4 regions of the Brevibacillus schisleri genome follow, and region 1 is predicted to be linked to each of the others. Evidence: predicted binding sites of a transcription regulator. Region 1 holds the regulator's gene; each other region holds the start of a gene.
What was found. The regulator Rex, encoded in region 1, represses fermentation and respiration genes when NADH is low (regulators of the CRP and FNR family bind a similar motif). The targets are predictions, from matches to a motif close to TTGTGAAATATTTCACAA.
Positions count from the first base shown of each region.

Region 2: a site for Rex is predicted at 4,130-4,147, ahead of ACUUHJ_RS10320 (helical membrane plugin domain-containing protein). Genes of this name have one in related genera too.
Region 3: a site for Rex is predicted at 5,805-5,822, ahead of ACUUHJ_RS24790 (cytochrome ubiquinol oxidase subunit I). Genes of this name have one in related genera too.
Region 4: a site for Rex is predicted at 3,860-3,877, ahead of ACUUHJ_RS25465 (nitrate/nitrite transporter). Genes of this name have one in related genera too.

Region 1 covers NZ_JBVNDM010000001.1:2,744,202-2,751,757, forward strand. The annotation lists gene ACUUHJ_RS13705 (tetratricopeptide repeat protein) at 1-37, shown strand, start outside; gene dinG (ATP-dependent DNA helicase DinG) at 129-3,032, shown strand; gene ACUUHJ_RS13715 (ComEC/Rec2 family competence protein) at 3,074-3,979, shown strand; gene ACUUHJ_RS13720 (redox-sensing transcriptional repressor Rex) at 3,995-4,618, shown strand; gene ACUUHJ_RS13725 (amidohydrolase) at 4,635-5,939, shown strand; gene ACUUHJ_RS13730 (hypothetical protein) at 6,003-6,182, opposite strand; gene ACUUHJ_RS13735 (hypothetical protein) at 6,316-7,008, shown strand; gene ACUUHJ_RS13740 (cell wall elongation regulator TseB-like domain-containing protein) at 7,037-7,516, shown strand.
Region 2 covers NZ_JBVNDM010000001.1:2,077,538-2,085,093, reverse strand. The annotation lists gene thrC (threonine synthase) at 1-130, opposite strand, end outside; gene ACUUHJ_RS10340 (homoserine dehydrogenase) at 130-1,431, opposite strand; gene ACUUHJ_RS10335 (ACT domain-containing protein) at 1,468-1,911, opposite strand; gene ACUUHJ_RS10330 (hypothetical protein) at 2,097-2,249, shown strand; gene ACUUHJ_RS10325 (NAD(P)/FAD-dependent oxidoreductase) at 2,300-3,478, opposite strand; gene ACUUHJ_RS10320 (helical membrane plugin domain-containing protein) at 3,521-3,976, opposite strand; gene ACUUHJ_RS10315 (PilZ domain-containing protein) at 4,266-4,931, opposite strand; gene obgE (GTPase ObgE) at 4,940-6,217, opposite strand; gene ACUUHJ_RS10305 (sporulation initiation phosphotransferase B) at 6,231-6,815, opposite strand; gene rpmA (50S ribosomal protein L27) at 7,015-7,308, opposite strand; gene ACUUHJ_RS10295 (ribosomal-processing cysteine protease Prp) at 7,316-7,556, opposite strand, start outside.
Region 3 covers NZ_JBVNDM010000001.1:5,223,222-5,230,777, forward strand. The annotation lists gene cydC (thiol reductant ABC exporter subunit CydC) at 1-1,563, opposite strand, end outside; gene cydD (thiol reductant ABC exporter subunit CydD) at 1,560-3,305, opposite strand; gene cydB (cytochrome d ubiquinol oxidase subunit II) at 3,305-4,318, opposite strand; gene ACUUHJ_RS24790 (cytochrome ubiquinol oxidase subunit I) at 4,308-5,723, opposite strand; gene ACUUHJ_RS24795 (hypothetical protein) at 6,117-6,851, opposite strand; gene ACUUHJ_RS24800 (sigma-70 family RNA polymerase sigma factor) at 6,841-7,425, opposite strand.
Region 4 covers NZ_JBVNDM010000001.1:5,361,737-5,369,292, reverse strand. The annotation lists gene ACUUHJ_RS25490 (YdeI/OmpD-associated family protein) at 1-118, shown strand, start outside; gene ACUUHJ_RS25485 (sigma-70 family RNA polymerase sigma factor) at 270-845, shown strand; gene ACUUHJ_RS25480 (hypothetical protein) at 835-1,905, shown strand; gene ACUUHJ_RS25475 (hypothetical protein) at 2,064-2,432, shown strand; gene hcp (hydroxylamine reductase) at 2,502-3,797, opposite strand; gene ACUUHJ_RS25465 (nitrate/nitrite transporter) at 3,943-5,442, shown strand; gene ACUUHJ_RS25460 (Crp/Fnr family transcriptional regulator) at 5,526-6,233, opposite strand; gene ACUUHJ_RS25455 (hypothetical protein) at 6,420-7,460, shown strand; gene ACUUHJ_RS25450 (molybdopterin oxidoreductase family protein) at 7,447-7,556, shown strand, end outside.

The DNA of each region.
Region 1 (7,556 bases):
TCAATCCGAAATGCAGACGGAGCTGGTACAGCCGTAAATGTACAGGAGAGCAGGAATATTTCCCATCGTTGCCGAATGTGAATGAGTGCGGATTGAATGTTTCCGCTCAGGTTACGAGGTGACAACGTTTGAATCGATTACTAGTTGTAGATTTTGAGACGACGGGAAGCCATCCACGCCAAGGGGACAGCATCATTCAGATTGGTGCCGTCGCAATCGATGACGGGCAGATTACCGAGAGTTTTTCCACCCTGATTCATCCGGGCCAGGATATTCCCCCTTTTATTACCCAATTAACAGGGATTACCAACGAGATGGTTGCAGATGCTCCTTCCTTGGAAGAAGTGTTTCCAGATTTCTTGCGTTTATTGGACGGGCGAGCTTTTGTTGCTCATAATGCAAGCTTTGATCTCCAATTTTTACAAGAAGCCCTGCTGAGCCAGGGCTATTATGCGTTTGACGGCTACGTGCTTGATACGGTGGAGCTATCCCGCGTTCTTTTGCCGATGCAAAATAGCTACAGACTCGGAGAACTGGCGTCTGAGCTGGAAATCGAGCACGATAATCCTCATCAAGCAGATAGTGATGCACTTGCCACGGCTCAGCTGTTTCTCCACTTGCTGGATATTTTAAAGAAACTGCCACTTGTAACGATCCAACGGCTGCAGATGCTCGTCTCTTCGTTTCGCTCGGATATCGAGGTTCTTTTGCGGCAGATCGAGATGGAAAAGCTAATAGAGCTGCCAGAGCTGGATGGAACGCCAACCGAAACGGATTCCTCCGATATGTGGGATATTTATCGCCAGTTGGCACTTCGGAAACGCGAAGAAAAATTAACAGCGTCGCTGAAGCATCCTCCTATCGATGCGACAGTGACCAAAGCGTTTGCCGAGCAGCTCGAGGATGTTTTGGGCGAAAACGGGTACATGCAGGCGAAAATGTCGGGGTATCAACGTAGGGATGCTCAGGAAGCGATGATGCATGCCGTCTATGAGGCAATGGAGGATGGCACCCATTTATTGGTAGAGGCAGGGACAGGTACGGGCAAATCATTAGCCTATCTCTTGCCGGGGATCATTTGGGCTCATCACAATCAGCAGCAGCTGGTGGTCAGTACCAATACCATTCAATTGCAGGAACAGCTATTCCATAAGGAAATCGCTACCTTGCAGGAGTCGTTGCCGTTTTCGTTTACTGCTTCGACGCTAAAAGGCAGAGGAAACTACTTATGCTTGCGTAAATTTGAACAAGCTGTGGACGAGCCTGTAGAAGGAAGCAGCCAAGAAATGCGCTTGGTCAAAGGACAGATGCTGACGTGGCTCACGCAAACTATTACCGGTGACGTGGAAGAACTGAGCATGCCTCCAAGTGGTCAACTGCTATGGCAACAGGTAAAAAGTGATACGGGCTCTTGCTTGAATCGGGCTTGTCCGTGGTTTAGTCGCTGCTACTATTTTCAGGCGAAGGAACGGGCCCGCGATGTCGATGTCCTCATCGTCAATCACGCCCTTTTCATCAGCGATCTACAAGTGGAAAACAGGATCCTACCTGCGTATGAAGTTGCCATCGTCGATGAGGCCCATCATTTGGAGGATGCTGCGACACAGCATTTAGGCAAGCAGTTTTCAACCACGCAGCTTCTTTTCTTGCTAGATCGTGCATCGGTTGAAGAGAGTGGGTCAATTGCACGCTTCGCCGAAGAACTGCAAAGCTGGATGCCTGCGGTACAAGAAGAGGTAGTGGCAAAACTTTTGGAGCTGAGAAAACAGTCCGCGACCTTGCGAGAGAAAGCGCAGCAATGGACACAGCTCTTGTATGCATGGGCATCAGATCGTGCGGAGGAGACGACGGACGCTGGTCGTGAGACGGTACGTTATCGGATCGAATCGTTTGTAGGCAAACACGAGAAGATACGCAAAGTAACCAAAAAGCTGATTAAAGGGATGACTGCGTATGCAGCGGGCATCGAGCAGCTTTTGCGAACGACTCCGCAAGAGGAAAAGCCACCTTTTGCTGTACGTAGTCTACTGACAGATTTATTTGGTCTCATCAAAGACTGGCAGAATACTGTTGAGCTGCTTCACTTCTTTTTACTTGAGCAGGATGCCGAGTATGTGTATTGGATGGAAGTAGAGTCCCGTACAGCTCGCAAGCAGGTGCATTTGTCCGCAGCACTCTTGAAGGTTGCAGACTCACTGGCAGAACCACTGTTCGCGCAAAAACGGAGTCTGATTTTGACATCAGCCACTCTGACGGTCAAAAACAGCTTTTCCTACATCAAAAGCCAGTTTGGTCTCGACCAACTGCCCGAGGAACGAGTGCGCACTTTGTCATTGCCATCGCCGTTTCATTATGAAGAGCAGGGACTGCTGTTGATTCCATCAGATTTTCCGGCACCAGGTAAAGAGAGTGACCACACGTATTTGGAGGCGGTCATACAAGGGTGCGTGGATGTCGTACTGGCTTCGAAAGGAAGGACGCTGATCCTGTTTACCTCCCATTCGATGCTTCGCCTTGTTTATCAAGCGATGAAGGAGCGGCTAGCGGAGGCTCCAGAACCGTATACGTTATTCGGTCACGGGATTGATAGCAACAACCGGAGCAAGCTGGTGCGACTGTTCCGAAGCATGGAGAGAAGTGTTCTGCTTGGGACGAGCAGCTTCTGGGAAGGTGTCGATATCCAGGGGGAATGGCTGAGCAGTTTGGTCATTGTTCGACTTCCGTTTGCTCCGCCGAATCACCCTGTCTATCAAGGAAGGGCAGAGCTTTTGAAGGCAGAAGGAAAAAATGCCTTTATGTCGTTGTCTCTTCCACAAGCCGTTCTGCAATTTAAGCAAGGGGTGGGACGATTAATTCGCCATCACTTGGATCGAGGGGTCGTGATCGTTCTCGACACGCGTGTGGTTGAGGCGAGATATGGACGCTCATTCCTTCAATCTTTGCCGCCATTTCAAATCGAAAGCGGTCCATGGCCAACACTGCGAGAGCGCATAGAGCCATTCCTTAGTATGCAATCCCTGTCAGATTCATAAAATGAAGCAATAGTCTCATAGGGATTAAGGTGATAAAATAAATGTTATGGAAAAAAGCGTGGCGTTGGTGGATGGTAGTTCTTAGTGCGATTTTCCTTAGCGCATGCTCGATTGATAGCCATTTGTATTTGGAAGAAGCAGCAGTGAAGATAGATGACCCATTTGAAACGGAGACAGAACAGGAATTTTCGGGTCTCATTGTCACCTACTTGGCACTTCCACATGGTGAGAGTACGCTTTTGAGAATGCCAGGCGGCAAAACGATGCTGATTGATACGGGTACGGCAGAAGATTGGCCCGTTTTATCAGCGCGCTTGGCAGAGCTCAAGATCACACGGCTCGACTATGTAGTGTTGACAAATGATCAGCTTGAGCATATGGGAGGCTACGCTTCATTGAGCCAACAAGTGCTTATAGATGCCGTCATTTTACCCAAGCTGATCGCGCCATCCATTCGCCATGTCGTGCTGCTTCGCTCCAACCAAAAGCAGATGGAAGCAGAGCAAGGACAAGTACTTACCTTAGACCAAGAAATCTCCATGGAAGTGTTGCTCCCGGATGAACCGTTATTTTTATCGCCCCAGAATAATTCTCTCGTTTTTCGATTGACGCATGGCCAACTGCGATTTTTATTTATGAGTGCCGTGAATGAAAAAGCAGAAGAGCGACTGTTGGAACGGCAAAATGACAGATTGAAGGCGGAAGTGCTAAAGGTAGCTGGTCAGGGGAGCAATCAAGGCTCTTCGCAACCGTTTCTGACGCAGGTCGATCCCCAGGTCGCCATTATTCAGACAGGCCGATCCCGGGATCAAATGAAAGACGGTCAGACGGAAGTCATGGAGCGCCTGGGAGAGTCATGGGCCGAGACATACGTTACCAGCCACGACGGTTCCATTACCATTTTATCGAATGGAAAAGAATATCGGATTTTGAAGCAAAAGAATTAGGGGGGAAGACCGAACGTGGCAAAACACGAAAAGATTTCGGAAGCGGTCGTCCGTCGTTTGCCGATTTATCTGCGTTACCTCAGTTATTTGCAGCAAGTTGAGGTGACCACCGTTTCCTCCCAACAGATGGGCAAGAATCTCGATGTGAATCCTGCCCAAATCAGAAAAGATCTTGCAGCTTTTGGTGATTTTGGAAAAAAGGGAATCGGCTATGATGTCGATTATCTGGTGGAAAAAATACGCGAAATTCTAAAGCTAACAGATGAAATTCGTGTCGCTTTAGTCGGAGCTGGGCATTTGGGCCATGCCATTAGTAACTACAACGCTTATTTGAAAGATAACATGCGGATTGCGGCCATCTTTGACAATAATCCAGAGAAGCAGGGCAAAAAAGTCGCAGGTATACCGATTCAGCCTTTATCAGAGCTGGAAGAGACAATCGTAAACAAGCAAATCAAGCTGGCGATTATTACGGTACCGGCACCTGCAGCGCAATCCGTATGTGATCAGTTGACTCAAGCGGGTATCAAGGGGATCTTGAATTTTGCCCCTACGACGATTCGCGCAGGAAAAGATGTTCGCATTCACTATGCGGACGTGACGTCCAACCTGCAAAGCCTGGCCTACTACTTGACATAAGAATGGAGTGTATACTATGAAAAAGACGATCCTCATTCACGCAACAGTCATTACCGTTAACGATACGAATGAAGTCATTTACGATGGTGCCGTAGCATTCGAAGGTAACAAGATTACGTATGTGGGCCCAACTCCTGAGGACCTATCAGAAGCAGGATACGATGAGGTTATCGATCAAAAAGGAGACTACATACTGCCTGGTTTAATCAACACGCATGGACATGCTGGTATGTCCCTCCTACGCGGTTATGCAGATGATTTGCCGCTGCAACAATGGCTGGAAGACAAAATGTGGCCATTGGAGGCGCAATTCACGGGAGATACAGTAAAATGGGGTACTCAACTGTCGCTTATTGAGATGATTCGTACGGGAACCACTACGTTTGTGGATATGTATGATCATATGGATGTTGTGGCAAAGGAAGTCGATGCAGCTGGAATGCGTGCCCGCCTTTGCCGAGGGATGATCGGCTTGTGCTCCGAAGAAGAACGTCAAACAAAGCTGAAAGACGCGACTCTTTTTGCAAAAGAATGGCATAATCAGGCAGACGGACGTATTACCGTCATGATGGCACCGCATGCGCCGTACACCTGCTCGCCAGAATTTATTACCCAAATTATCGAAAAAGCCGATGAGTTGTCCTTGCCGCTTCATATCCATATGTCTGAAACCGCTTGGGAAGTCGGTCAAAACGAGAAGGACTACGGACTGCGTCCAGTCGCTCATTTGGAAAAGCTGGGCATGTTCAATCGCCCAACACTCGTCGCGCACGCTGTTCACCTTACGGATGAAGAAATCGACATTTTGGCAAAATACAACGTGAGAGTTTCTCATAATGTCGTGAGCAACCTGAAGCTGGCAAGCGGTGTTGCGCCTGTTCCGAAAATGTTGGCAAAAGGCGTAAGCGTATCGCTGGGTACGGACAGCTCGGCAAGCAACAACAATTTGAATTTGTTTGAGGAATTGAAGCTCGCTGCGATCCTACACAAAGGTGTAAATAACGATCCAGTAGCGGTTCCAGCAGAGGAAGCACTTCGCATGGCTACTCGTTATGGCGCAGAAGGGGTGTTCCAGGAAGAAACACTCGGAAGCATTGAAGTAGGCAAGCAAGCTGACTTGATCGTGATGGATAGCCATCAAGCTCATTTCCACCCAGCACACCAACCGATTTCACACGTGGTGTACGCGGCAAATGGACGAGATGTGAAAGATACAATTGTAGCGGGTAAATTCTTAATGCGTAATCATAAGTTGTTGACCATCGATGAGGAGCGCGCGATTTACGAAGCAAACCGCGTATTCCAAACGTTAAAACGGTAAAAGGCTCCTGTCAGGTGGGGGACAGGAGTAAGGCAGTGCAGGTGTAGGTAGGGGAATTGGATACTAAGACGTTCCGTTGTTCATTTTTGCCACAGCTTTTGTCAGGAGATGATGGCGAAAATGAAGAGTGGGTGTGTGCGACCATTGACGCAAGGGAGACGACAATCCTGCCCAGGAGACGCGGTATTCCTGTAGCAGAAACCCAAGTATGTCAGGAGATGTGGTTTGTTGCGAAGATGTCACGCGCTCACCTCCTCGGGGTGTATGTGTAGTATGACCGCCCAACCTTAAGCTATGATTAGCAACTTTTCCGTGTCGTTCTAAAACCTTCCCGTATAGCATAGGCTAGAGACAAAAATGGGACAGGGGGGACGACATGTACATCCGGCCCAAAATGCTGTGGTGGCTCATTCCAATCCTACTCGGTCTATTTCTCCTCGGGATTGTATTGGGAACAGTAAGTCGATCTGCCAATACAGATACTGCGCCTGCGGTCAGACAAACAACAGGGACGAAGCAGACGAAGACGGTAGCGGAGCTTTTGGAGCAGATCACGAAGGACGAGGAACGCTCATTTCTCGTATACATGCAGAATCAGACCTTGCATGGGCGATATCAAAATGAGCAATTTCAGCTCGCAGGAGAAATCGGTGGCCACCAGCTTGAAATAGCCAGAAAAGATGGGCAGCCAGTATCGGTGCGAATGGATGGCCAGGTACAGGATCATGCCGCTCTGCCGTATGCGATGTTCACCCCGTATGAGCACGCAGTATTGCTCAAGGGAGTTTTGCAATCGGTCAGCCCTGAACGCCTTGAAGATACTGCAGGGCAAGGATGGAGTGGATACCGGATAGCGGTCCCACCTGAGGAAGTCTCTTCGTTATTATCAATGTGGTTAGGTCCATCCTTCCCTCTTCAGGATTTGACTCCGAGTATAACGAACGGAATGAAAGTCAATTACCAACTATGGTACGATTCAACTACGGGGCAGCTTCGCCAACTGGAGCTAGATTTGCAAATACAAACGGCAGTTGGAGTGAAGAGAGAACAGCTTCGATTCCGATTGTAATGTCAGCCACGTAAAGGAGTTACTTGCTGTGTTAGTACGAATTATCCTATCAATCGTAGCCGTCATTTTACTTACGGGAGCTGGGTTCGCCTATCACCTGACGGCTTCTGTAGCAGGAGAGCGCAATCAATTTGAGGAAACCGTTCGTCAGTGGGTCCAGGATCGCACGACAATCACGGAGATTGAAACCATTGATGAATATCGAGGCAAGGAGAGCTACGCTGTCGTCATTGGGAAAAATAAGGCGGGGACACAAGTTGTCGCTTGGATGACCGATCAAAAAGTTAGCTTCGATCGAATGGATCTTGCTGTTCCAAAAAAGAATGTAGAAGAGGCGGTTTACAAGTCCTTCCCGCAATCGGAGATCACTCATTTGGTTCCTGGTCTCGAAAACGATAAGAAATTTTGGGAAGTCACTGTCAAAGACAAAGACGGTCGTTTTCATTACATTCACTATGATCTATTCACTGGCGTTCTGTTAACCTCATACGTGCTCTCGCCAAGCTAAGACGCTGGCATCACGAAAGGCCTTTTCCTTATGGGAGAAG
Region 2 (7,556 bases), 670 kb from region 1:
GTTTCGATAGGTTCGGGGCATGGATCAGCGGAGTGTTTCCTTCATGCAAGCTGACCAGCGGAGTTTTTTCCGTAATCGGGAGAAATTCCCGGTAACGTTCTAGGATGCCAGACTGTCTATTAAAAGCCATTATTTGTCTCCCCCTTCTACACGGTAGCAGCTCTGCACAGTTGATACGATATCCATCTGTTCCATGTATGCCAGTACCGCATCCATGTCACTTTTTGAGGACATGTGTGTAATCATGATAATCTCTGCTTCACGTCCGTTGTTGAACGGTTGCTGGATCACCTGCTCAAGGGAAATATTTTTGTCAGCCAACAGCTGCGTAATTTGAGCAAGAACACCGCGTTTATCTGCAACGACGATACGCAGGAAATATTTCGAGAATTTTTCACTGTCTTCTTTCAGTACTTTTTCTTTGTAAGGAGCAACCATTCCACGTCCATTCACTCCTAGCTTTCTGTTTTTTACGACAGTGACCAGGTCAGACACAACGGCGGTGGCAGTCGGTAATTCACCTGCACCCGGCCCGTAAAACATGGTTTCTCCTACCGCTTCCCCATGTACGTACACGGCATTAAAGACACCATTAACGGAAGCGAGTGGATGAGATTTCGGAACCAGAGTCGGCTGCACACTTACCTCAATCGCCTCTTCGTCACGACGAGCCAGCCCGAGCAGCTTGATTTCATAGCCCAGCTGCTTGCCATAGGCGATATCTTCCTTGCTCACAGAACTGATCCCTTTTACGTCCACATCTTCGAGCTTCATCGGTACACGGAAGCCCAGTGTTGCCAGAATCGCCATTTTGCGGGCGGCATCAAAGCCCTCCACATCGGAGGTTGGGTCCTGTTCCGCATAGCCCAGTGCTTGCGCTTCTTTCAATACCTCGCTGTATTCTGCGCCCTCTTGACTCATTTTGGTCATGATGTAATTGGTCGTCCCGTTGACGATCCCCATCATTTTCGCGATACGGTCTGAGGAGAACCCTTCTACCAATGCACGTAATATCGGTATCCCACCTGCCACACTTGCCTCGTAGAAAACGTCACAGCCTTTTTCTTGCGCTTTCTCTAAAATTTCGGCTCCGTGCAACGCCATCAGATCTTTGTTGGCTGTTACTACGTGCTTGCCTCGTTCGAGTGCACCCAAGATGTATTCCTTTGCAGGGTGAATGCCACCAATTACTTCCACAATGACTTCAATTTCTGGGTCATCCAAAAGACTAGCAGGGTCAGTGGTCAACGTGCCCTCCATGGATGAAATATTGCGGGATTTTTCCGCATCCTGAACAAGAATACGGGAAATCTCAATGCTGAGACCGGTTTGCTTTTGCAAATCCTCCTGATGCGCTTGAATAATGCGTACGACACCAGTCCCGACTGTTCCAAACCCCATTAATCCCAATTTAATGCTCTGCTTCTCCATATCTCTCTCCCCTGCCTTTTCTTTGATTGTTTTTTCTTAGCCCCTACCGACGATCATCGCTTTGCGAACGCCCGGGATCAACTGCAAGCCATCCAAAAACTCCGTGCTAGATACGCGAAGATTAGCCATATCGACTGACATGGATATGGTAGCAATCCCTTGAAGTGGAATCGTCTGATTGATGGTCAATACGTTTCCACCTTGATCTGCTACATATGTGAGCACTTTGGACAAGTAACCTGACATGTGATCCAAAGAGAAAGTAAACGTCATAATTTTTTCGCTCATCATCGCATTGAACGGAAAAATGCCATCTTTGTACTTATAAAAAGCACTACGACTCAATCCCACCCGTTCAACCGCTTCATTCACGGTATCCACTTCGCCGGATTCCAGCATCTTCTTGGCTTCAATCGTTTTGGCAATCGATTCTGGCAAGATGTCAGATCGAATCAAGTAGAATTTTTCTTCCTTTTTCATGCGTTGTGTCCTCCTGAAAAAAACAGTTGTTCCTTCATAGAGGACATTATAACGGAAAGAATGGAATGTGACAATCCTTATCCGTCACTTTTTTTCATCCGACCCTATTTGGTTCACTTTGATTACATGAGGGACAGCTTCTTCGCACACAATAATGCGTATCGTATGGAGGAGGTGAAAGGCAAATGGCCGGACGTGGAAAGTCAGATAAATCGGAGCGCCGTAACAATCACCCAGCGGGTAAGCCAAGCAGTCTCGAACAGTTTGGCAATGACATGCGGGGCAAAAAGATGGCACAATCCCCAAACGTGATTGAAGATCCGAGCGGAAACGGATAAACAAGCACAAAAAACCCGGGACATCATGATCCCGGGTTTTCCTGATTCGATTAGTATGCCAAAGACGACAGACCGTTGATATGAGTCAAGTAGCGAACGTTACTCGCTTCTTTCATCAAGGTTGCAGGCAGACCTTTCAGCTTCAGTTGGCTTGCACCAATTGTACCGATCGCGTCTTTACGGCCCAGGCTACCCAATGTTCCGGAGAATACCGGCTTGAAGGTATCCATTTTGGTGCCGTTGAAGTGTGCGAAAAGGTTGTAACCTACTACTTCGCCCATTTGCCATGCCAGTTGCGCAGTTGGAGGGAATGGACGACCTTCTGGCCCCATTACGACCGCACTGTCACCTGCAAGGAATACATCAGGGTGAGAAGTGGATTGCAGGAATTCTGTAACAGTTGCACGTCCGCGGTTTACTTCCACGCCGCACTCAGCTACTACGCGATTACCTTGTACGCCACCTGTCCATACCATTGTTTTGGTTTCAATGGTACCGCCATCCTTCAGGCAAACTGTGGTTTCTTTCATTTCCGTTACAGGTACGCCTGTCAGGAACTGAACGCCGCGTTTTTCCAAGCTTGTTTTCGCACGCTCAACCAGGTCAGGAGCAAAACCAGCCAAAATGGATGGACCTGCTTCTACGCAGTAGATGGAAACGTCTGCAAAGTCTACACCGTGCTTATGGCACAGATTTGGCAACATATCAGCGAATTCCCCAACCAGCTCGATACCTGTCAGACCGCCACCGCCTACAACGAAGGTAGCATCTGCTTTATTTTTGCTCGTCTTGTATTCAATCACGCGCTCTTCGAGGTGTGCACGCAGACGATTTGCTTCTTCTACAGACTTCAGTGTAAAGCTGTACTCTTGCAGACCTGGGATTCCAAAGAATGCGGTTTCACTTCCCAACGCAATGACCAAAGCATCGTATTTGATGGACTCGCCGCTCGCCAATGTTACGCGTTGGGACTCGAGACCAATGTTTTCTACCGTGTCTACTACAAGGTTAATCTCTTTGCCACGCAGCAATCTTTCCAGAGGGAGCGCCACGTTTTGTTCAGACAGGTTTCCTACTGCCAAGCGGTGCAGTTCCGTAATGATTTGGTGAGTAGGAAAACGGTTTACTACCGTGATCGACGCTTCTTCAGCCGTCATGTATTTACGTGCAGTCAATGCGCTGAGCAAACCGCCATAACCGCCGCCTAGAATCAGAATATGCTTCGCCATGCCCAATCCTCCGTCCTTGTCTTCCATTCCATAATAAAAAAACTATCGTTTTTGTTGTTGACGTTCTGCAGTTACTTCCAGGAATGCTTGTGCGAAACGCAATGTTTTTTGTACTTGCGGATCCTTGAGCATTTTGAGAATACCGAACAAACCGATCGTAGACTCTTCTACATGTACACGGTCATTGGCTTCAATGGCTGCTTGCGCAATACCTTTTGCTTTATCAGAGATCGGTTTTACGAACTCTTCCATTCCGCCTTTGATGTCGTCGATCAATACATGATCATTTGCTACCGTTTGTACCAAATCATAGGTTTTGGTCAAAAGAGTTGTCAGTTCTGCCAATTTAGGCAGGTTCGCCACCAATATGTTCAGTGACTCTTGAATTTCTGGTTTCATCAACTGATCGAGTACATCTTGTTGCTGTGCTGGTGCCAGAGTAGCAGTGCTTGCTACTTCAGCAGCAGCTTGAGCTTGTTGCGTAGTTGTTTGAGACATAAAAAAACGTCCTCCTTTGCTTTGGAATAGAGGCCTTTCATTCTCGATGCCTGTTCATACGAGTAACGGCCGCTATTCTCCCTGAAAATCCGGTAAAAAATTGCATGTAACATTTTTCACAAAGTAAAGCAAACAACGGATTCTTATAATAAAAAGTGAATGATTTCACAAATATTTATTCAGGAAAGCGCACACAACAAATCATGAAGTGAACAGGCTCGATTGAGAACTCTATGTACTCTACTATATACCTTCTTCACGGGAACATCAAAGGAAAAAAACCGCTTCCTTAGGAAGAAGCGGTAGTTAAGAGCTTTTTATAGTAATCTTTGATGAGATCATGGTGCTTTTCATTGATATCCGTAAAGATTAATTCAATGATTGTTTGGTTGTCTTGGAACGTTTTTTCCACGATTTTCGCCATCATGACGATCTCCTGCGCTTGCTTCGGTATCTTGAAAGACAAATGGAGAAAATCGCCCTTTGACACATAACCGTCTGTTCCCAAAACAAGACGGGTAGGAGAGAATTTCAACAACACTGCCTCGCCTTTTTCTTCGATCGGTCTAGCTCCCATCACCTTGTAAGGAACAGAAATACCGAGATCTGGGGAAATAGGATCCTGCTTGCGCTTTTGGGTAATTTCTACCCCTACACTAATCGGAATCATCCCTAAAAGCTTGATCGGCCAAATCGTTTGCTCCGAAACTACTTCCAAATCAATGGTGTTCACTGCCGCATCTGTTTCCCAACGAATGCGTACAGTTGTTCCGAGCAGCTCTGCTTTCGTTTCAGGCTTCATCTCATAGGAAACTACGAGATAATTGCCCTTTGCATGTTCAACCAAAACTTGGACAGGTGTCTGCACCTGCTTGGAGATGATTAGCGGTAGCGATGCACCGCGTTGGAGTCGTTTATCCCCCATAAATGGGTTCAGTGATGGGATATCAATCATGGTTTTTGTCACTCCACAAAGTCAAACTCTAATTTGCCGATCCGAACGGTATCCCCGTCTTTTGCTCCCAGCTTGCGCAGAGCATCATCTACACCCATGCTACGCATTTGTCTCGCAAAACGCTGGGCTGCATCATAGCTGTTCAGATTCGTCATGCGTACGAGCTTCTCGATCTTCTCCCCGCTGACGACAAATACGTCGTTATCACGCGTAATCTCGAATGCGTCTGGTTCTTTTTCTGCTCGGAACACTACGCGCTCTTCCACTTCCGCAACTTCTTCGACAGCAGGCTTGTCCGGAATCGCCGCCAAGGTATCCCCGATCGCATACATCAATTCTTGTACGCCTTTACTAGTTGCAGCGGAGATCTCGTACACCTTGACATCTGGAGCCTTTTCCTTGAAAATACGCAGGTTTTCCTCTGCTTCTGGCAGTTCCATTTTGTTCGCGACTACAATTTGCGGACGATCTTCGAGCTTCAGGTTATACAGCGTCAGCTCTCGGTTGATTTGCAAATAGTCCTCGTATGGGTCGCGTCCATCTACTGCTGCCATGTCAATCACATGGACGATCAAGCGTGTACGCTCTACGTGACGCAGGAATTGGTGACCAAGACCCACACCTTCATGCGCGCCTTCAATCAATCCTGGCAGGTCGGCCATTACAAAGCTCCGCTCCCCCAAGTCCACAACACCCAGATTCGGTGTCAGCGTCGTAAAGTGGTACGCAGCAATTTTTGGCTTCGCCGCTGTTACACTGGACAGCAACGTGGATTTCCCTACACTCGGATAACCAACCAAGCCCACATCTGCAATCAGCTTGAGCTCCATGACAATATAACGCTCTTGACCTGGCTCTCCATTCTCCGAGATGTGTGGGGCTGGATTCGAAGAGTTGGCAAAACGATTATTGCCTCGTCCACCACGTCCACCTTTTGCGATTACAGCACGTTGACCTTGCTCCACAAGATCGGCAATCACTTCTTTGGTATCATCATCAATGACAGTTGTTCCCGGTGGCACGCGCACGACCATATCTTCCGCGCCTGCTCCGTGCTGAGATTTGTTGCGGCCATGCTCTCCGCGTGGTGCTTTGAAATGTCGTTGATAACGGAAATCTACCAGTGTACGCAGACCTTCATCCACGACAAATACGACATCTCCACCTTGACCACCATCTCCACCCGCTGGACCACCCAGCGGTACGTACTTCTCCCGGCGAAAGGAGACGGCTCCGTTACCACCGTCCCCGCCTTTTACATATACTTTTACCTGATCGACAAACATGGTGTCACCTCTTTCATTCCGCGAATGGAACCACCAATTTCAGGACCCATTCCTCTTCCGTATGTATCCACTCGGTGACTTCCACCGTACTCTGTTCGCTTTTACGTATCAGCTTTTCCAATTCTTCCATTCCGGATGCACGAAGTACACCGGCCAGGTCAAAACGAAAATGAACGCCACGCTCATCCATCTGCAAGCTTACTTGCATGCTGGCCGCTTCGTACCCGCTCTGGTCTACATGATCGTTCACTGTGCATAATATCTCTGACACCAACTGAAACAAGTCTTGCTCGTTCAAGACTACTCGCGTGAGATCCACATGATTGCACACGTCTACTTCTAAAAGCAATTCGTTGTTCAGTGCGTTAAATGTCAAGAAGAAGACGGACAACAAGGAGCTATTCAATCGGGCAACCATCGATTCCTGCATCGCCATCTGTGCAATGCGCTTCAAATGGGCCTCTCCTTGTTCAGTACGGTTCAAATGCAAATAGCCGAGCAGAACCTGAACATGGTTCAACCAGTCATGCCGCTGCCTGTTCAGAACGGTCAGCAGTTGGTCTGTCTGATGCGTAAACAGCCTCCGCTCGTCCCCCATCACATTCACCCAAGTCGATAAGAATATCTTTCCCATCTATTGTACCATAAAAAAACCTCTTTCGAGGCAAAATCATAGAAGAGCGACCGCGTTTTACTGGAAGTTTTTATGCGCTCCGGATTTTTTAAATTCCTGCTCGTTAAAAAAGAGCCGGACAAAAAGAAAACCCAGCTATACGCTGGGTTTTTCTTAATAAATATTACGCTTCGGAAGCAACTGGCTCGATCACAACTTGTTTGCGATCACGGCCCAGACGCTTGAAACGAACAACACCATCTGCAGTTGCAAACAGAGTGTCGTCTCCGCCTTTCATTACGTTCGCACCTGGGTAGATCTTAGTTCCGCGTTGACGAACGAGAATGTTACCAGCAGTAACGAATTGCCCGTCGCCACGTTTCACGCCCAGACGTTTGGAAATGGAATCGCGACCGTTCTTTGTGGAACCTACCCCTTTTTTCGATGCGAAAAACTGAAGGTCCAAGTTAAACAGCATGTTCATATCAGACACCTCCCTGCCATTTACGATCATTTACTTTTACGTATTTACCGTAATTCGCCTCAACTGACAAAAGAGCAATGACCATGCTCTCTGCCAAAAGCTGTTGTTTCTCGCGTGCAGTCTCATCCCCCGAAGAAGAAAGACTCCACTTCAAGAACCCACCGCCTTCTTGTGCGACAGCGACATCAGGGGTGATGCCGGTCAAAGGTTGGATGGCGTTTAATATACCAAAGCTGATGCCT
Region 3 (7,556 bases), 2.5 Mb from region 1:
ACGGAAGATCGTTGCCATCAAATCGCGTTCAGTCAACGGATCTAATCCCACCGTCGGTTCATCCAGGAGAACAATCGGCTTGTTTTGCAGCAAAATCCGGGCAAGGGCAATACGTTGCCTCTCTCCGCCAGAGAAGCGCAGACCGGTTTCCTGCATCCGTGTTTGATAACCGTCTGGTAGGGATTCAATCAGCTGATCCAGACCGACTTGATCTGTCACGGCACGAACCTCTTCATCGGAGGCATCGGGTCGACCAAGCCTAATGTTATTTGCTACGGTTGTGTCAAACAAATACGGTTGCTGATTCAACACGGAAAACAAACAAGCAGAAGCCTCTTCTGACTGGACAGGCTGTCCATTTACAGTCACCTGACCTGCTTCCGGCTGTAAGGCCCCTCGAATCAAGTTCAGTATCGTCGATTTACCAGCTCCGCTGCGACCAAGCAACGCGATTTTGCCCCCTTGAGCCACCTCAAAAGACACGTCCTGCACACTCCAACTGCTGGCCTGCGGGTAGCGAAAACAAACATGATCGAGCTTCAAAATGCCCCCTGCTTGATCTGCCACCTTTGCCTTCTCCGCTTCCACAAAGGGACGACCGCCCTCGATCTCCCGAAGCCGCTCCAGAGACTCCTTGTATTCTGGCATTCGCACAACTGCATCAGAAATACGGGCAAACGCATCCATCAACGGAAATGCGACCAGCCCAATCGCAGCAATCAACGTAACAGGAATCTGATTCGCACCGGCAAGTCCACCCGCCCAGATGACCAGTAAGACAATGGCTCCACCGATTGCACACTGCGACATCCACTGTACTCGCCATTCTCCTCGTCGGATGGCGTTTTCGATCTGGGCAGCTGTCTTTTGCCGTTTCGAAAATAACTGGAGAAACTGCTGTGTACGACCACTAAGAATCCAATCACTCATGCCAAAAACAGCATCAGTCAACTCCCGATATGCGGCCTGTCTCTCCTGCTTGAATCGACGACTCTTGGCAATGGATGACCACAAGACTACTGCGGGTGCAACAATCAGAAGAAAACCACAGTACAACGCCATCAGCAGCGCGAACATCCCGTCCATTCTTCCCAGTGCCACAATCCCTGCACCGTAGAGGAGGACGGCTGAGACGGCTGGCAGCACAAAGCGCAGATAAACATTTTGTAGTTGCTCGATGTCATCCGCTAGTACACCAAGCAGATCGCCCGTACGAAAACGAGTGCGGAGGAGCTGATCTTGCGGCTCGATGGCCTGGTACAAACGCACACGCATGCGCGACAATACACGCAAAGCTGCATCGTGTCCAACCAAACGCTCCAGGTACTGAATGACTGCTTTGCTAAAGCCAAAAGCCCGGACAAGTACGATGGGAACATAGACCATTAAGACGTTTTCGGGCTTGAGTGCGGAGCGGGAAATCAAATACCCGGACGTATACAGCAAAGCACTCGCACATGCCACTGCCAAGGTTCCCAGCAAAGCCGCTCCGGCAAACTGCCAGAAAAACTGGCGAAAGTATGGAAGAAACCACCCCTGATTGCCTTCTCGCGCTACCTTCATCCTTTCTCCCCCTCGGCACTAGCTGTCAACAACTGATAAAATACGCCTTTTTGTGCAACGAGCTGTTCATAGGTACCCGTTTCTACCAGTCGTCCCTGGTCCATTACCCAAATGCAATCCATGTCTCGCATCCAATGCAAGCGATGTGTGGCCAAAAAGACGCGCCTGTCCCCCAACACCGACAACATGGTCTGTTTGAGCTCCCATTCCGTTTCAATATCCAAGTGAGCGGTCGGCTCGTCGAGCAAAATCACTGGTCGGTTGCCAAGCAGCGCACGTCCTAATGCAACCCGCTGTGCCTGTCCGCCACTTAACGTGCGTCCCCCGTCGCCAATGATTTCGTCACAGCCATTTGGCAAGCTGTCCACCAGCTCTCCCAGACCAACATCACGAATCACCTGCTCCACCTGTTCCTGCGTCGCTTCCGGTTCATAGAAGCGAATGTTATCCGCCAACGATTGATTGAATAAATACGGATGCTGTGGAATGTAAGCGATTTGCCGCTGCCACTCCGGCTTCGCATCCCCCGTAATGGGTTGCTCATTTACTTGTATCACGCCAGCTTCGGGATCCGAAAAGCCGCCTAGCACTCCGAGAAGGGTTGATTTTCCTGCTCCGCTCGCCCCTACAATGCCCACTCTTCTCGTATTGCTGCCCAATTCCGCAGATACCTCACGCAGTACCTGTCTGCCATCCTCACCGACGACCCGAATATCGGACAAGGTAATCGTTCCATTCCATACACCTGTCACAGATGTCTGACTAACCGTTACTTCCGGTTCCGCCTTATGTTCATCTGTAGCGGCCCTATCGATAATGGTACGAATAGTCCCCAGCGCTTCCTTGCCATCCAATGAAGCGTGATAATCCGCTCCAAGCATCCGTACTGGCAAAAAGTATTCCGGTGCAAGAATCAGGATGACCAATGCCGTTTCAAAGCCGACGTTCCCTTCAATCAGCCGCAACCCAAGACCAACCGCCACAAACGCAACAGACAGCATACTGAAAAAGTCGAGTGCCAAAGAAGACAAGAAGGCCACACGCAACGTTCGCATCGTAGCGGATCGATATTGATCACTCACTCTTCCGACAGTCTCCCCATGGTCTTTGCTGCGTCCCAAAAACCGGAGTGTCGCAAGCCCGCGAAGCGAATCGGTGAAATGATGGGAAAGCATGCGATACGATCGCCATTGTTTGTCTGCCTGTTTACGCGCCGCCAGACCGAGAACGATAAAAAATCCGATGAGAACCGGCATCGTTACCATCAGGATTAGTCCAGAAATCACATCTTGCATGTAGACAAATGCCAGAAGCGGAAACGTAACAAAAACCATATCCAGCGTACGCGGAACAGACAACTCCAGGTAGGTACGTACACGATCTACCCCTTCCAGGACAAGCGTAACAAGCTTTCCGCTTCCTTCACTGGCTGCAAAACGTGGACCACGCTCGAACAATCGGGATAAAACGCGCCCTTGCAAAGACTCACTGGCAGCTTCTGCAAAACGGCCAGCGACTTTCTTTTGCAGCCAAACGATGGTATGACGAGCGACTATCAGGACCAAAAACAGGGCAAGCGGCTGATACGCCATCTGAACCGTTTGACCTTCAAATAAGATCGCAATCGTCCTCGCCAAAAACAGAGCCTGACCGATAATCGCCACACTTTGCAGGAGGGAAAGACCGGCTAGCAGCAGCATAACCGGTCGGATTCCTTGTAAGCGGAACAATTCCTTGTCCATTAGTACTCCAAATGATCCTTTTCAGTGACTCGTTTGTGGAAAACGAAGTAGCTCCAAGCCTGATAGGCTAGCACAAACGGTAAAAGCACTGCTGCAACAATGGTCATTGCTTTTAGCGTGTATGGACTCGAAGCTGCATTATAAAGGGTCAAATCAAACGCGCTATCAATCGTGCTGACCATCACCCGTGGGAACAAACCGATAAACATCGAGACGAACGTCAACAGGATCATCGCACCTGTCATCCCGAAAGCCCAGCCTTCCCTGCCTTGTCTCAAGTAGTGACGAGCCAGTACAAAAGCGATAACACCTAAGAGTACAGCTACTGTCAACAAAATACCCTGCCGCTCAAACAGATCCGTTACCATGAATGTCCACCCTACAAGCACTACCATGAGAACCCCCTGCATCGGCAAGAGCTTTGCTGCCAGTACACGTGATTTTTCACGCAGCTCGCCCACTGTACGCAGCGAGATGAAGTTCAGACCGTGCAGCAAGCATAGCCCCGTGACTGTCACACCTGCCCACAACGAGTATCCATTCACAATATCAGAGAAGCCCGCACTCATTTCCATATTCTGATCAATCGGCACACCCTTCACCAAGCTGGCAAACACCATTCCGAACAACATCGGCGGGACAAAGCTTCCAATCAGAATCGCTGCGTCCCACGTCTTTTTCCAAGCCTCTCCTTTTCCTTTGCCTCTAAATTCAAAGGCTACCCCTCGCCCAATCAACGCAAGCAGAATCAGCGTAAGCACGAGATAATATCCGCTAAACATCGTGGAATACCACTCTGGAAACGCTGCGAACATCGCACCAGCGGCTGTAATCAGCCACACTTCATTGGCATCCCAGAACGGGCCAATCGTATTGATCAGAACCCGGGTTTGCAAATCATTTCGTGACAGCAGGCGCGTCGCCATGCCGACCCCAAAGTCGAAGCCTTCGAGAAAGAAAAATCCGGTAAACAGTACGGCAATGAGCAGGAACCACAGTTCATTAAGCTCCATAACGTTCACTCCTTACACGATCAAATGGATCCTGAAGCTGCAAATCCTCTACTTCCTCATGACCATCCAATTCCGGTCCTTTTTTGGCCACACGAGCAAACAGATAAGCCAAGAGGCACAGCAGGATGAGATAAATCGTTGTGAAGGCGATGAGAGAGAACCATACCGCTCCTGTGCTAATGCTTGGAGAAACCGAATCTTCAACACGCAACAGCCCGAATACCGTCCATGGCTGACGACCTACCTCCGTCATGATCCATCCCGCTGAGTTTGCGATGAATGGCAACGAGATACCCGCAACCATCAGCTGCATGAATCGCTTATTTGGCTGTTCCAGCTTTTTGCGTAAAGCGAGATATGCCCCGTACAAAGCCAGTAAAATCATGGCACTACCGCCCGCTACCATGATGCGGAAGCTCCAGAAGGTCGTCCGAACTGGTGGTATGTAGTTTCCTGGACCGTAGGTTTTCTCATACTCTGCCTGCAATTCCAACATGCCCGGTACAGAACCTGAAAGTGAGTTGTAAGTCAGGACGCTCAGCAAGTAAGGAATTTTTATTTCAAAGCCGTTTTCTTGTTTTTCTGGATCAATCGTTGCAAAAACCGTCCAAGGAGCTGGGTCAGCGCTTGTTTTCCACAGCCCTTCACTCGCTGCCATTTTCATCGGTTGGGTAGCAACCAAATACTGTGCCTGACCATGACCGAATTGAGCAATAGCAAGCGAGGAAATCAATGCGACCACGATCGCAATTTTGAAAGATTGCACAAAGAATGGAACATCTTGTTTTTTCAACAGCTTCCAAGCACTGATACCTGCTATCAGGAAGGCACCTGTCGCAATTGCCGCAAATACGGTATGCGGGAATTCATATAGTAATTGTCCATTGGTAAGAAGAGCAAAGAAATCGACCATCTCTGCACGTCCGTTATTGATAGCGAAGCCAACTGGCTGCTGCATGAACGAGTTGGCTGCCAGAATCCAAAGAGCCGAAAGAATCGTTCCGATGGATACGAGCCAAATACAGGCGAGATGCACACCTTTGGACAAACGATCCCAACCAAACACCCATAGTCCAATAAAAGTCGATTCGAGGAAAAATGCTAAGAGGGCCTCAATCGCTAGTGGTGTCCCAAATACATCACCGACGAATCGTGAGAAATCAGACCAGTTCATCCCAAATTGGAACTCCTGCATAATTCCTGTCACAATCCCGACAGCAAAATTGATGAGCAAAAAGGTCCCCCAAAACTTGGCCATCTTTTTGTACAAATCATTCTTTTTTACTACATACATCGTTTCCATAATGGCTACCAATAAAGACAGCCCAATGGAAATCGGCACAAAAACAAAATGAAAGATAGTTGTTATCGCAAATTGAAGTCGTCCCAAATCCACTATGTCCATGTACAAGATCCCTTTCTATTCGCGTTTTGGCCTTTGTGTACCAGAATTATATCTGTGGGGAAACCGGCATACATGACAACTTTGTGAAAAATATCACAAATATATGTGAAAAAAATCACAACTGATTCTCTCTCCTGTAACCCCCTTTTCGCATTCATCTTCGTGAGAGAGTTTTTTGATTTAGCCAGTATATCTCCGGTCATGTGTCATTGTAGCAGGACTTTTGACCCTAGAGGGTGTCCGATTCGTTACATGATTTTTAACACTCTGTGACGGCACATAGAAAAATGGGCCCTGTACTAGGCCCATCTTGAGTGGAATACCCAGACGATCACCGACCTCGAAAAGCAATCGAAGTCGGCGTGCCTCGGTACGTGGTTAAGTAACAACTGCTTATTTTTTGACAGTGAAGGATTTGATGATGTTGCCAAGAGTCGCAGTATCAAGGTCCTTCTGATGGTACAACTCAACCGTAAATCCTTCATGCTCCCAAATCACGATTCCGTTAGCGAAATATACCTTTTTCCCGCCAATGGTTTCGATCTTGACACCCTCTGTCGTGCTGATGCCGTTTTCGCCACCCTTTGAAATCAAGAAGGAAATAAACTCTCCCTCTTTTTCATACTGAACTTCTACCATACCCTCGGCTTGAATGAGGGTGTTGTAATAGGAATAATGCTCTGGCATCCATGTCGGTGCGGGAAAGTCCATTTTGCTAGCTGCGCGTGCTTCTTCCAATGTCATCTGTGGGTGTTCCTTTAGTTCTATAGGTGTATTGCTTCCTTGGGTATTGGACTGTGTAGAAGGCAGCTCTTTATCGTATTGGGTAATTTCCATGTTCCCGACCTGAAAGCGTGCCAAGATCGTCTGGAGCATTCCTTGGGCCAACGACGTAGTCGAGAATGCACCTAAAAGGCAAACAACAGCAACAGCACTAACTGTGGCGGCTTTCCATTTATTCATTTTCATATAAATCCCGTCCTTTTCATGTAGTTGTATGTTTCCTGATTCCAATTTGAATTTTAACCGATTGTATATGTTGACTTTTGGAGTGGCGTCATCTAATTCCAGATCAGTAAGCAAGTCGGTGAGTTCACGAAAATCGTCGAGATTATGCTTACTCTTCATAACGGAAGCCCCCTTTTTGCAATTCCATTTGCAGCTTTTTCAAGCATCTGTAGAGCACGACGCCAATATTTGAACCACTCACACCAAGCAGTTCTGCGATTTCTGCGTTTTTAAGACCAGCCGCATATTTCATGGCGATAATATTGCGTTCCTTGTCACTCAGCTTCGCCAGCGCTTGAAATAAGGCTTGATGATTGTCATCGCGGATCACGATGTCCTCCGGTGACGACTTCGGCAAGACCAGATTCAGAATCGAATCCAATGAAAAGCTCATTCTTTTTTTCTGTGAGCGGAAGTAATCTGTCACTGCGTTTCTAGCGATCGCAAACAACCAGACCTCAAAGTTTGATTTATCCGGTGAGAAGCTACTATATTTTGAAATCACCATTTCAAACACATGACTGCATATTTCTTCCGCTGTGTAGTGATTATTGATACGATAGCAAATATATTTGTAAACGCGCTTATAGTACGCCCCATAAATGTGGGCAAAAGTTTCGGTCGACATGCCTTCTGCTTGCTTTTCGTGTTCTTCTGTTTGGCAGATGCCTGTGTTCACTGGGGCAATCTCCAACTACTTCCCCTCCCTTCTGGATGGAATAAACAAATTGCGCAATTTGTTTGGTTGTGAGCCTCACGATAGTTAATACGGCAAAAGTAGAAATGTATTAACAACGTTTTTCAAAGATCGGAGGAATTAACGTG
Region 4 (7,556 bases), 2.6 Mb from region 1:
GGGACGGCAAAGAGCTTACCTGCTCCATTTTTCAGCACCCAAACAAGCCAAAACGCGAGAGTCAAGGGTGGAAAAATGTATGCAGCAAATTCTCGAGGGAAAGGGATTAAATGATTAATGGAAAGAAAAGAGGCGGAAACTACCGCCTCTTTTTCGTGCTTCGCCATAGGGCTCGTTACACTTTGTAAAAAAATACGAAGAAAACCGAACCTTTTTTCGATCGAGAGACAATATAGGGTGTAAGCTGCTTACTCAGGAGGGCCCTCTGAATGGAAAATGAAGAGATGTACCAATTACTTATAAAAATGAAAGAGGGTGATCAACAGGCATTTCATGCGATGTATGATGCCACCTTTCAGGACGTATACCGGACCGTCTCCTTTCTGGTCGATCATAAGCAGGATCGGGAAGATGTCATGAATGAAATCTATATGCAAATGTGGACCTCACTTCCTAATTACGATACGAACCGTCCTTTCCAGTTTTGGCTGCATGGCCTGGTAATCCGTCAAGTGCAGAGATTTCGGGTCAAGAGCTGGAGGAGATTCCGCATTTTTGAACGAATTCGTGCCTTCTCCCATGAAGAGTCTTATTGGGATGAACATACTGCGTTGATGGATGGTACAAACCAAATGATATCCCAGTCCATACGAAAACTGACCGACAAACAGCGGACAGTGATTATCTTTCGCTTTTATCACGACTATACTCTTGAGGAAATCGCGACTTTGCTTGATATTCCGCTGGGTACAGTCAAGTCCAGATATCATGCCGGCCTCCAGGCGCTTCGAAAAAACATAGGGAATCTCCCCGTGGAAAGGATGGAAAAGATCAATGACTATTGAACGCAAAATCCGTGAACATCTGCACGAAGAGGCAGAAACAATAGAGTGCCCGCCGGCCATTTCCAAACGAATCGAACAATCTTATTCTCACTATTTGCAACGAAAAAGGAGCGAAATAACGATGAAAAAACGATTAATTGGTGGAATGGTTGCTGCTGCGATTTTGATTCCAACCGCAGCATTTGCGGCCCCTGTTGTGATTGACATGCTTACTCGATCACCAATAACTTCTGAACAAGTCAAGCTGGATGAGGCTGGAAAAGCAACACTTGAGAAGCTGTATCGTGCCATTCCTGAAACAAAATCATTTGAGATTATCAATGCAAGCTACCTTGGCGACCCCAATGATTCAACCAAAAAGGTTCAACTAAGCATCGTCTTGCAGGAAAAAGGGGGGACTGGCAAAAAGATTACCCTCCATACAAACGGCAATACGGATGAGATTCAAGACCTGACGCAAGAGAATTGGGAGCCGAAGGAGAAGCCGCTCATTACGTTACCCGATCAGGAAATCAAGGGGAAGGTAGATCAGCTCATTGATAAATTGTATGGCAACATCAAAGATTACGAGGTTGCCATGGAGCAAATGGACAATCCAGATCAAAAAACATTTATCTTGAATTACACCAAGAAGGGATCAGAAGGATTTGAAGGAGGGGGTTACCAAGTATTTGTTCAGGGTAATTCAATTAGTCTTTCTCCGGTAGCTCCTGAACCAAACACGGAAGTAGAAGGCTATTTCTCATTAAATGGTAAGCCGGATTATACTGCTGATAACTTCTTAAACGATGAAAAACTGTTTGCTTTACTAAAAATGAGCCCGACAGAGTTAAAAGAAGAACTAGCAAAAGGAAAAACTGTTGTGGAGATTGCAGCAGCGAAAAATATCCCGAAACAACAAGTAATGGATGTGATTACAAAAACACAGGCAGAAGGACAGCTTCAAGATGGGAAAAATAAAGTAACAATCAGCGATGAGTTACTGAAACAAATGATGAAAGCAGTTGAACCAAAAGTCGTTTGGGTAATTGAACACAAAACGGAAACGGAATGGAAATAGTCTATTGGGAATGGATTGGAAGAAGGGGCGGGAAACCGTCTCTTTTTGCGTCAAAAATAAAGTTGTGCGTCCGCCTACGGGAAGATTCATGATGGCGACGTATACTGTATCGTACATTTTGACTTCAAGCTCAAGTCAATCGAAAGGAGAGGTCGACCGTGGCAATTGGACAGATGACTCGGGTCAGCTTGCCGTACCCCTCTACATGGGAAATTCAAGCGAGCTTCGGTGGAAGACCAACCACGTTAGGCACATTGGTGTTATCCAATGTCTCGAATGGCAGGGTCAGCGGTACCGTTAATTTCCGTGGTACTCCGATTCCCATACAAGGAAGTTGGGATGAGAGATCCAGGCAAATCACGATTGAATCACCTTATGCCAATTTTGTTGGCACCTTTGCTTACAAAGACGAGCCAACCCTTGGGCTGCGACATTATGTATTACGAGGAACGGTTCGAATGAAGCCCCCATCTGTGCGGGCAGGAGAAGTGGGAACATGGACGGCCGCTACGCATTTGCCGCTGTAAGGAAATAGGAGGCACCTTCCTGTTAGAAGAAGGTGCCTCCTTTTGTGATGTGCGGTTACAGGTGACAGCCTATTGAGTGATTCCAAGCATTTGCTTCATATCTTCTTGAGCATCACCAATCAACTGAATATGGAACAAGTCTTGTAATACTTGCAGAACACCGGGCTGAATGAACTCAGGCAATTTTGGGCCAATCCGTATATCTTGTATCCCCAGGCTAAACAGACCGAGCAGGATGGCAACCGCTTTTTGTTCAAACCAGGAAAGAACGATACTTACCGGCAGCTCGTTCACTTCACACTCGAAGGCATCGGCTAATGCAGCCGCAATCGTAATGGTAGAAACCGAGTTATTGCACTGTCCCAAATCGATATATCTTGGGATGTCGGTACCTGGCACGGTGCCGAAATCTACATCGTTAAAACGGAATTTCCCGCAGGAGGTCGTAAGAATGACTGCTTCTGGCGGTAAGGACGTAGCCAATTCACGGTAATACTCGCCACCCTTGCCAGGGGCGTCACAACCAGCGATGACGAAGAAGCGTTTGATCTTTCCTTCCTTGACTGCCTGAATAATTTCAGGGGCGATGCCCAGGACCGTTTTATGATGATAGCCAGTCGTCAATGTCAGTTCCGATTCGATGGAAACCTCAGGAAGAGACAATGCTTTTTCAATGAGCGGCGCAAAATCGTTTTCTTCGATTTTCGTTACATTTTCCAAACCGGTTATATCATACGAAAAGAAACGATCGGCGTAGCTGCCTCGAATAGGCATCACACAGTTTGTTGTAGCCAGGATAGCGCCGGGAAATTTCTCAAACAACTGGCGTTGATCGTACCATGCTTTCCCGATGTTCCCTTTCAAATGAGGATATTTCTTCAGTGCGGGATAGCCATGTGCAGGCAGCATTTCGGAATGCGTATATACATTGATCCCTTTGCCTTCTGTCTGTTTTAACAGCTCTTCGAGAGCAAACAGATTGTGTCCCGTAACAGCGATGCATTTTCCTTCTATTTTATTTTGCGAGACAGTGATTGGCTGTGGCACTCCGAAATGATCCGTATGAGCCCGATCCAAAAGCTCCATGACTTTTATCGCGGCCTTCCCTACTTTCATAGCCATTTGCAAATGTTCATCCAAGTTGAAATTCACATTCGTCAATGTAAAATAAAGAGCTTCCTGTGTAATCCCGTCCACTTCAGGATCGATATATCCCAGTTGTCGAGCATGTGTGGCATATGCTGCAATTCCTTTTAAAGCAAAAATAATGGTATCCTGAATACTCGCAAGATCTTCATTCTTTCCGCAAACACCGATGACCTTACAACCACCTGATGGAGTCTGTTCACATTGATAACAAAACATGTATAATCCACTCCTTCGATTCAAGATTTCGCTTTGATTATAAGCGGATTGCCGGGAAGGAGCTGTGATTAAAATCACAACGAAACCAAACTTTGCCTCTTATCATAGTGGATGAAGAAGATTTCCCAAGTGAGGGGTGTTGTTTATGGTACGAAAATGGCAGTTGCCATTACAGACGTTGAGTCTTACGGTCGGTTTCATGGTATGGGTCATTCTGTCATCGCTCATGCCTTTTATCAAAGAAACCGTACCCATGAGTGCAAGCGAAGTGGCGTGGGTGACAGCGATTCCTGTTCTTCTTGGATCGCTGCTGAGAATCCCAGTTGGATATTGGAGTAACCGATTTGGCGCGAGACTATTATTTAGCATCAGCTTTCTCTTGCTGCTGGCTCCTGTCTTCTATATTAGTCAGGCGACCACGTATACCGATTTGTTAATCGGCGGGCTATTTATAGGGATAGGCGGAGCGGTGTTTTCCGTTGGTGTCACGTCTCTACCTAAATACTATCCGAAAGAGAAGCATGGTTCTGTAAACGGAATCTACGGTATGGGGAATATTGGTACAGCGATCACCACTTTTGCAGCGCCAGTTCTGGCTAAATCGTTTGGATGGGCAACCACTGTACAGATGTTTATGCTATTGCTTGTGGGATTCGCAGTGCTTACCTTCTTTATGGGGGATAAAAATGAACCTAAGGTAGTCACTCCTCTTGGTCAGCAGATAAAGAGTGTCTACAAAAACGAAAAGCTATGGTTAATCAGCTTGTTCTACTTTATTACGTTTGGGTGCTTCGTCGCTTTCACCGTGTATCTCCCGAATTTTTTAGTGAGCCATTTCCAACTGGATAAAGTAGATGCAGGTATGAGAACGGCAGGGTTCATTCTTTTGGCGACACTTGCGAGACCATTGGGGGGCTGGCTTGGAGATAAGTGGAACCCCTTCAAGGCATTGATGATTGTGTTTACCGGGCTCGCCTTGTCTGGTCTTGTCTTATCGTTTTCGCCATCGATTTTGATGTATACAGTAGGGTGCTTGTTGGTAGCGGTATGTGCCGGAATCGGTAACGGTGCTGTGTTCAAGTTGGTGCCGATGTATTTCTCGCGACAAGCGGGGATTGTGAACGGGATCGTATCTGCCATGGGGGGATTAGGAGGATTTTTCCCGCCGTTGATTTTAACGCTGCTGTTTAATCTGACCGGGCATTACGCGATTGGTTTCATGGCGTTATCTCAGTTTGCGCTGGTAAGCTTGGTCTTGGTAATGTGGATGTTTTATCAAGAGAAGCTACAACTTGCCGCCACCATTATGGAAAAGACGGGAGAGGCGATACTGATTACCGATACACGTGGAGTCATTAAAAGTGCGAACCACGCTTTTACGAAAGTGACCGGTTATGAGATGAATGAAGTGATTGGCAAGTCCCCTAATATTTTGAAATCAGGCAGGCAGAATGCCGATTTCTATCAAAAGATGTGGGACTCGATCAAGAAGAATGGCTATTGGCAAGGAGAGATCTGGAATCGCCGGAAGAATGGGGATCAGTATCTGCAATGGTTAACGATTAGCGCGATTCTGGACGATGCAGGTGACGTCGAGTACTATGCTGGCATGTTCAGCGAGCTCGCGGAGCAAAGACATGGATAAAGCAGCTTGAATCACTGATGAAAAAAAGTCTTGGACGGACAAGTCCAGGACTTTTTTTTTGCAGGAAAGGATGTAGACTTTGCTCACATTTGACAAATATCAGGTGGGCAATCATCACAATAAATCGCTTCTTTTAAATAGGCAAGGTCCTTAATCAAGATATGCCCGTGGGGAAGCAGATCGATGGAATCCTGTTTTTTTAGATCGGAAAGCATCCGGTTGACACTTTCTCGTGTCAGACCAATGAATTGTGCCAAATCACGATTGGTAAGGGAAAGGTCGATGAGGATTCCGTCGGGGTGTGGCTTGCCGTACGTGTTACTCATGCGGATGAGCGTTGAATACAAGGCGCCGATTTTGCCATTGAGTAGCAAATCGCGAAATTTGGACTGCATCCGCCTATTCATCAATCCCATCCAACGCAGGAAGTCTACGCAAAATTGGCCGTTTTTGATGAGCATTTTTTCCAACCCTTGTCGCGGGATGATCCATACCTCACCCTCCATCAACATGGTCCCTGTGGAGGTATACGTCAGTTCCTGTTCGAAGAGCCCGGAAACGCCAACTAGCTCTCCTGCACCAAATACTTGCAGTGTTAATTCTTTTCCATCGTTCGTGTTTTTTGTGAGCTTGATTTGGCCCGACGAAATTAAGAATAGCTGATCGGCACTTTCACCATCCAAAAAAAGAACGGCTCCGGGAACGAAATTTTTCCGAGCAGAAAACGTCTCAAGGCTATTCACAAAATCGGAAGAAATCTGCGCGACAAACGTTGTACCATTTCCGGTCATGTGGGTCCCCCTTACAACAAGGATACATAGGTAACTCATTATATCATCATAAATTGATAGTTTGGGAAGAGGAAATCGTCCTGTATGTGGCAGGGGTGTGAGATAAATCACAACCTGGGTTTCGAGCCATTGCTACAATGGTCTCGAGCGAAAGGAAAAAATGAGCAGCAGCAGGGAGGGTGTTGTATGAACTATCTATTTGCTTCCAAGGTGGCGAAGCGTGCTTTTATCATCATTGCTTGCTTGTTCGTCCTAAGTTACGTGGGAACACGTTTTTTCACGCATATTGATTTGGCGCTTTACGGCTATATGGTGGGGACCCTTGTCTTTATCGGAGGTTTCCTTTATCGATTTTCTGCGTGGGCAGATCGCCCGCCAACGAATGTCATTTTGAAAAAGGGGCTACGCCTTCTCTTTCGTAAAAGCACGGCGAATACAGCAGTGGATCATCTGGCCATCTATCGCTTTATTTGGAATCGGGGATGGTACCGCTGGACACAGCACATTTTGCTGGGATGGGGATGCATCCTGGCCGCGTTTGTCACCTTTCCGTTAGTGTTTGGCTGGATGTACTTCACGATGACGGACAATGGCTACTATCAGGTCGTGTTCATGGGTGTGGATGTTCTGACCGTACAAGCGGATGGCTGGATTGCGTTTCTCTTTTACAACGCGTTGAACATTACTGCTTTTATGGTCATCGGTGGAGCAGTCATGGCATTGTATCGCAGATTAAAGAACATGCAGGCACGGGCTGAACAATCCTTTGTCTACGACTTTTTGCCTTTATACCTGCTGCTGTTTATTAGCGTGACAGGCTTGATGTTAACCGCAAGCAACATGTTCTTAGGGGGCTTTGGGCACCCGGTCATATCAGTCACTCATCAATTTGCAGTGATTGTAACATTGATTTATCTGCCATTCGGAAAACTGGCTCACATACCATTCCGTCCCATGAGTGTGTTTGCACGCAATTATCGCGAGCACTATGGCGAGCAGGAAATGAAAAAGTGCAAAGTGTGCAGCAGCGAGTTTGTTTCTGCGGAACAGTCCGCAGATGTAATCAACGTGCTGGGTAAAAACGAAATGGCTTTTCAAATGGAAGAAGGATTCCACTTGGCTGAACTTTGCTTGCCGTGCCGCAGAAAATACCGGATGTTCCGCTTCACAGGAGTTCCTACGCACGAGATCAATGCCAGGGAGGCAAATCAACATGCCAAAGGATAAATTTTTTAAGGTAATTGAAAACAAGATACATCCGAATGAGAAATTGGTCAGCACGCACTGCAGCTACTGCGGTATGCAATGCGGGATGAACCTGCG